One region of the Bacteroides sp. RCH18 genome, then DNA from elsewhere that is predicted to be linked to it. Evidence: riboswitches for the same ligand, from Rfam matches in the RefSeq annotation. Region 1 holds a riboswitch; the other holds the start of a gene.

What was found. A riboswitch is a leader RNA that binds a small molecule or an ion and turns the genes downstream of it on or off. The one in region 1 is predicted to bind thiamine pyrophosphate.
Region 2: linked by a shared signal. The riboswitch ahead of thiS (sulfur carrier protein ThiS) and the one ahead of ACHLI0_RS09995 (TonB-dependent receptor) in region 1 are both predicted to bind thiamine pyrophosphate.

The regions. Positions count from the first base shown of each region.
Region 1 covers NZ_JBIPTC010000001.1:2,505,721-2,509,359, reverse strand. The annotation lists gene ACHLI0_RS09995 (TonB-dependent receptor) at 1-787, opposite strand, end outside; TPP riboswitch at 788-884, opposite strand; gene ACHLI0_RS09990 (mechanosensitive ion channel family protein) at 1,019-1,930, shown strand; gene ACHLI0_RS09985 (hypothetical protein) at 2,029-2,268, opposite strand; gene ACHLI0_RS09980 (O-acetylhomoserine aminocarboxypropyltransferase/cysteine synthase family protein) at 2,393-3,639, opposite strand, start outside.
Region 2 covers NZ_JBIPTC010000001.1:881,805-885,443, reverse strand. The annotation lists gene ACHLI0_RS03410 (thiazole synthase) at 1-515, opposite strand, end outside; gene ACHLI0_RS03405 (thiamine phosphate synthase) at 528-1,157, opposite strand; gene thiS (sulfur carrier protein ThiS) at 1,162-1,362, opposite strand; TPP riboswitch at 1,424-1,518, opposite strand; gene ACHLI0_RS03395 (sensor histidine kinase) at 1,574-3,556, opposite strand.

The sequences.
Region 1 (3,639 bases):
ACCGTCTTCCGTGTTCTTCCATTTCTGCTTTAGTGGCATATCCCCAGGCATGATACGTCTTTTCTTTTCCTGTGAATGCGATCAGTTTGACAGACGTATTTTCGGCGAAATATCCTCCTTGCAGATAGTAAGAGTTGAGATTGACGGAGGCGCGGTCGATGTATCCGTCCGTACCGATGTTGGAAAGTCGGGCATCGAATGTCCAGTGATTGTTCAGTAGTCCGGTTCCCACTTTTACAGTTTCCTTGTGGGTGTTGAAAGAACCATAGGAACCGTTGAACTCGGCATACGGTTTCATGGATGCACCTTCGGTCTGCATATTGACACTGGCTCCGAAGGCACCGGCGCCGTTGGTCGATGTTCCTGCGCCACGTTGCACTTGCATATCCTTTACGGAAGAAGAGAAGTCGGGCATATTTACCCAGAACAGATTGTGGCTTTCGGCATCGTTCATCGGAATGCCGTTTACAGTGATGTTGATACGCGTGCCGTCAGTGCCTCGTACACGAAGAGTCGTATAGCCGATGCCCGATCCCGCATCCGATGTGGTCAGTGTGGAAGGAGTCATGCTCAGCAGGTAGGGAATATCCTGCCCGAAGTTCACTTTTTTAAGTTCGGCTTTGCCTATATTGGTAAATGCTACGGGAGTTTTTGCTGTAGCACGTGTGGATACTACCTGCACTTCTTGCAGGTTGATTACTTTCAGACTATCCTTTGCACTCGTTTGTGCATGGACAGAGAAGCCTGCGCCCAATAAGGCGACGGCCATCATCATCATTTTTTTCATCTTGCTTATTAATTAGTTCTCTACGCCGGCATTACCCGGTTCAGATTCTATGGGTATGTTCTCAGCCCGTCATGTTAAGGCACCCCTACTTAGTGAATCGTTGGCAAAATTACTGCTTTTGCGGGAGGAAAGCAAAAAAAACTTTTAGATTTGCTAAAAACAATATAACTTTGTAGTTTGTTGAAATATGACAAGTCAGCTATTTATTCATTTTAATATAATTATCAAATTATGCTACTATTATTTCAGGCGACAGCAACACAGCTTGCGGATTCTACACAAATCGCCGCAGATAAATTAATGGAAGAAGCGATAGCCAATGCGGACGGATTGGACAAGCTTTCTCTGATCACCCAGCAATTGGTAGATTTCGGTATCCGTGCCGGAGAACGCATCCTGATTGCTACCCTTGTCTTCATCGTAGGACGTTTCCTGATTTCGATGCTTAACCGGTTTGTCGGACGTCTGATGGACAGAAGAAAAGTGGATATAAGCATCAAGACTTTTGTGAAGAGTCTGGTAAATATTCTGCTGACCATTCTGTTGATTATTTCTGTAGTCGGTGCTTTGGGAGTCGAAACAACTTCATTTGCAGCCCTGTTGGCTTCTGCCGGTGTGGCTGTCGGTATGGCGCTGTCCGGTAATTTGCAGAACTTTGCCGGCGGACTGATCGTATTGCTCTTCAAGCCTTATAAGGTAGGAGACTGGATTGAAAGTCAGGGAGTTTCCGGAACGGTTAAGGAAATACAGATATTTCACACCATTCTGACTACCGGAGATAATAAAGTGATTTATATACCGAACGGTGCAATGAGCAGTGGAGTGGTGACAAACTATAATACACAGACAACGCGCCGTGTAGAATGGATTGTTGGCGTGGATTATGGAGAAGATTATAATAAGGTACAGCAGATTGTCCGTGATATACTGACGGCCGACAAGCGTATTCTGACTGATCCCGCCCCGTTTATTGCCCTTCATGCGCTGGATGCCAGCAGTGTGAATGTGGTAGTCCGTGTGTGGGTGAATACGGCAGATTACTGGGGAGTTTATTTTGATATAAACAAGACTATTTATGAAACCTTTAATGAAAAAGGCATCAACTTCCCGTTCCCGCAACTTACCGTACATCAGGGAAACTGATCACTATACAATATATGCTAAAACGAGAGAGTTTCACTTCGGTGAGACTCTCTCATTTTATATGAACAAATTGTCTGGTGTGATTGGAAAATTTCTTTTTATTTGATGCCGAAATCCTCAGCAAATTCATATCGGTCTTCTTTGATCCCCAGTACATGGTTGATTTTCCTTCTTTTTTCAAGGTCCTTAAAGTAGCTTTCTACGACCTGATAGAGATCAAAATTGCTGGTTGATCCTGCGGCAAGATCGAGTGACTCCACCATTTTCTCTACTGCCTGGTGGATTTTCCCTGCGTCTATCAGATGCAGTTCGTTGCTGTGTATTAAATATTTCTCCATAACTGCAATGTTTTAATGTTATATTGTTATAACGTATCATAGTGATGGAAAGTTCAATCCCCGAATCTTCATTGCGTCTTGTTGTCAATCACATTTTAACAGACAAATAGGTTAGAATCTAATGTCAGATTTTGGCGAGTGCCTGTTCCAGATCGGCTATCAGGTCATTGATATGTTCCGTTCCGATGGATAGACGTACAGTGCCCGGATAAATCTCCTGTTCTGCAAGTTCCTGCGCATTAAGTTGCGAGTGTGTGGTACTTGCCGGATGGATGACCAGTGATTTCACGTCAGCTACATTGGCCAGCAACGAGAAAATCTCCAGACTGTCGATGAAGCGGTGCGCTTCTTCCTGTCCTCCTTTTACTTCAAACGTGAAGATGGAGCCTGCACCATTCGGGAAATAGCGTTGATAAAGTGCATGATCCGGATGATTGGAGAGTGACGGATGATTGACTTTCTTCACCTTCGGATGATTATTCAGGAAGTTTACCACTTTTAGCGCGTTTTCTACATGGCGTTCTACACGCAAAGAAAGTGTTTCCAACCCTTGCAGCAGGATGAAGGCATTGAACGGACTGATCGTTGCTCCCGTGTCCCGTAGCAAAGTGGCACGAATGCGGGTGACGTAAGCAGCCGGACCGGCAGCGTCTACAAAGCGTACTCCATGGTAACTCGGATCGGGCTCTGTCAACTGTGGGAATTTACCCGAAGCTACCCAGTCGAATTTACCGGAGTCAACGATTACTCCTCCCAAGGAACTGCCATGACCACCAATGAATTTGGTTGCGGAGTGCACTACAATGTCTGCTCCGTGTTCGATGGGGCGGATTAAGTAGGGAGTGCCGAACGTATTGTCTATAATTAATGGTATTTTGTGACGGTGAGCAATTTCGGACACCGCTTCTATGTCTATAATATTGGAATTTGGGTTTCCGAGTGTTTCGATAAATACGGCTTTGGTGTTCTCCTGAATCGCTTTCTCAAAGTTGGAGAGGTCGCTCGGATCGACGAAAGTGGTGGTAACGCCATAATTGGGCAAAGTATGCGCCAGTAAGTTATAGCTTCCTCCGTAAATCGTTTTGGCAGCTACGATGTGATCGCCTGCACGAGTAATGTTTTCGAAAGCATAAGTAATGGCAGCGGCACCGGAGGCAACTGCCAGACCTGCTACGCCTCCTTCGAGGACGGCTACACGTTCTTCAAAAACTCCTTGGGTGGAGTTGGTCAGGCGGCCGTAGATATTGCCCGGATCTTGCAAACCGAAACGTGCGGCTGCATGAGCGGAATTGTGGAATACATAAGAAGTGGTCTGATAAATAGGTACTGCGCGTGCGTCTGTTGCCGGATCTGCTTGTTCCTGTCCTACAT
Region 2 (3,639 bases), 1.6 Mb from region 1:
ATAATCTGCAGGAATTCTTTGGTTTGCAGTCCTTTGTTAGTTCCGATGGGAGCACCCAGCGGCATTACGGTAGCGGCACCGGCTTCTTCCAGTCGTTTGCAGAGCACAGGGTCGGCCTGGCAATAGGGTAATACGATAAAGCCCAGTTTAACAAGCTGTTCTGTAGCCTTTAGGGTTTCGATAGAGTCGGGGAGCAGATAGCGCGGATCCGGATGGATTTCCAGTTTCAGCCAGTTGGTACCAAAAGCTTCACGTGCCATCTGTGCGGCGAAAACAGCTTCTTCCGCATCACGTACTCCCGATGTGTTGGGTAGCAACTGGATATTCGGATGAATAATATGTTTCAGCATGTCGTCTTCTTTGTCATCCATGTCGATGCGCTTCATGGCTACGGTTACCATTTCAGTGCCCGATGCCAGAATGGCTTGTTCCATTACTTCATTGGAATTGAATTTTCCTGTACCCAGAAAAAGGCGGGAGTTGAACTCACGGCCTGCAATTACTAACTTTTCCACTTTTCAATTATTTTATTTGATTATACGTTTCATGTTCAAAATCTTTCGTGTTTCCGCTGCCGGATCCTCCGCCCGAAGAATCGTTCCGGAAAGCGCGATTCCGTTCACTCCGGTTTCGAGTATGGCGGGTATATCCTCACGGGTGATTCCTCCGATGGCTACTACCGGCAGTTCGATATTCGCTTCCTTCATCTGAGATAAAATAGCGGTATAACCTTCCAGTCCCAGAACAGGACTCAGGTTTTTCTTTGTAGTGGTAAACCGGAAAGGACCGATGCCGAGGTAATCCGCTCCGGCACGGTAGTGCTGTACGACATCCTCGAATGTATTTGCCGTACCTCCGATAATAAATGCTTCTCCAAGTAATTGTCGTGCCTGATCTATCGGCATATCTTTTTTGCCCAGATGCACTCCGTCCACTTCCAGCTTTTTGGCAAGTTCGACGTGGTCATCCAGAAGTAAGATCGCTTCTTTTTCTTTGCAGAGCGGCTTTAGTTGGAGGGCAACAGCTTCCACCTCTTCACACGGAGCTTCCTTCATGCGTAGCTGAATCCATTTACATCCTCCTTCAAGTGCCATGAGTGCCGATTCGAAATAAGTATACCGATCGGTCTGGTGGGTGATAAATTGTAGACTGACCATACTTTTACCCTCCACAAGCCGCTTTGATGACCACGAGGTTATCATTCTCCTGTAACGTGAATTTCTCCCATTCGGAACGTGGAATCATTTTGTTGTTTACGGCAATAGCGATGCCTTGTACCGGAAGTTCCAGTTGGGCAGCCAGTTGTGTAAGGGTAGAAGCAGGAGTCATTTCCACCTCTTTGTTGTTAACTTGTACTTTCATTGTCCTATCAGTATTAATAAGTTGAAAGTAAATACAAAGAGCGTGCTTATATAGAAAGGCGATAAGAAAGAAACACAATCCCTACGTCAGTGCTAACTGCCTCAGGTTCCTAGGGTATAATCTCAGCCCCTCTTTGGGGCACCCCTTTGTCTTTACGGGAGCAAAGTAAGCGAAAAAGAAACAAAGATTCATCAAATTATCCGTTTTTTTTTCATTTTTCTTCCGATTCCCGCTTTTTGATAGGATGAGAAAAGACAAACCGTGCTCCGTTCTTATAATTCTTGTCAATCCAGATATCGCCTCCCATGCGTTGTATGGTCAGTTTGCAGATTGCCAGTCCCAAGCCTGTTCCCTGCACAAATTCGTTGAGCTTTTCAAAACGCTGGAATACCAGTTCCTGCTTGTCTTCGGGGATGCCCGCGCCTGTATCGGTCACAGAGAACAGCATACACTGGTCTTCTTCGTCTATTTTATAATCCAGCGTGATACTTCCGCCGTCGGGAGTAAACTTCAGCGCATTGTTCAGTAAGTTGATGATCACCTGCTGCAAACGTAGCGGGTCGGTATAGAGCATATAAGGCTCTTTCGGCATCTGAAGCCTGACATCTATATCTCTTGTCCGGTTCTTCCTGGTCAGTGTGATCATGTTCTGGCAATGATTTACCAGTTCGCACCATTCATACTTGAACAGCAGTTTACCTGATTCCAAGCGTGATACATCCAGTACATCACTGATCAGCTGCAATAACAATTCGGAATTAGTCTGGATGATATCCGCATATTCCTTCTGCTCATCCGTTGCTTCCACGGTATCGATCAGCAGGCTGGAAAAGCCGACAATAGCGTTCAGCGGTGTCCGTATTTCGTGGCTCATATTTGATACGAAGGCACTTTTCAGTTGATTGGCTTCTTCGGCACGCTCTTTGGCATGACGTAGCGCAATTTCCGATAATTCCAGTTTCTTTTTATCTTCCCTTAATTGGGCTGTAGTCTTCTCAAGGTGATTCTTTAAGATTTTTGTCCGGTAATAATAATACAGTGAGATAAACAGTCCGCCTATCAGTACAAGGAAGGTAAACAGGATGAATTGCACTTCCGTCCGATATGCCTGAAAGAAAGGCACCTGTTGGTTGATGATAAGTGAATTGAAAGGTAGTTTCTTGTCCTGAAATCCCCATTCATGCAGTTTGTTGGCATCAAATTTGTATCTGTTGGGCAACAAATGAATGTGGCTGACATTGTTTTTCCCCTTGTCCAGAAATTGATAAGCCTGTTCTCCCATGCTTCTCCCTATTCCGTCGTACTGGGGGATATACCCTCCGATTGCCCAATAACCGATGGCAGTAGCAGTCAGGCTGAAAACAGGCAACTCTGGATTCGCTTTGGAGAAAGCATATACAGAGTTGTTCATATACGTTATGCCCCGATTATCAATTCTCCAGATACCCAGTAGTGCAACCGAATTTCTGGGGATATCGCGTAGTTGTTTGACGGCAGCATCAAGGGTGTGGATACGGCCGTCAATATAGGTCGTCGATATTTCCGGATAGCGTTTCATATTCTTTTTCACCCACGCTTGTTCGGCAAGTCCGTTGTAGGTGTTGTCCGAGATGAACACTAAATGTTCCATATCCGGATAAAAGCTTCGCATCATTTCGATGTCTTTATCGACATCATATTCATATGTGTTACAATATATTATATTGTATTCGCTCATTCTTTCCGTTAAGTCGATGCTCTGAGGTTCGTAGGTCTGTATATCAATAGAGTCTTCCGGAATACGGATGCCGTTGCGCGATGCCATAGCGCAAAATACGGGCAGTTGTCTGTACTTCTCGTCTTCGAGGTGCAGGAAACTGCTCCATGCTTCGCCACCCAGCAGGATGACTAGCTTGGCGTTCGGATGTTTGTCCAGAATGTTGGTAAGCGTTTTCTTCCATTTTCTGGATTGATTGAGGTCGGTAACATTCATGTTTTCTACGATGGTGGAATACTTGCCACCCAGTTGGCGGTACGTTTCTACGAACGTGTTGATATTATCGTAGGTATATTTAGTATCGGAATTGTAGGACGTCACGAAAAGTATCTCCTCTTCCAATTCTTCCGGGGTAGCCGCGTTACTGATGAAAGAGAGCAAAAGGAAGAAGGCAACAAAGAAAATGCGCCATTCTTTATTTTTTTGTTGAAGTGTCATAATTGTCTGTTTTGATTTTCGGCTATTGCAAAAATACAATTTATGCCTTTGAAATACAATAGAAAGCTTAGGTTTTTTGTTGT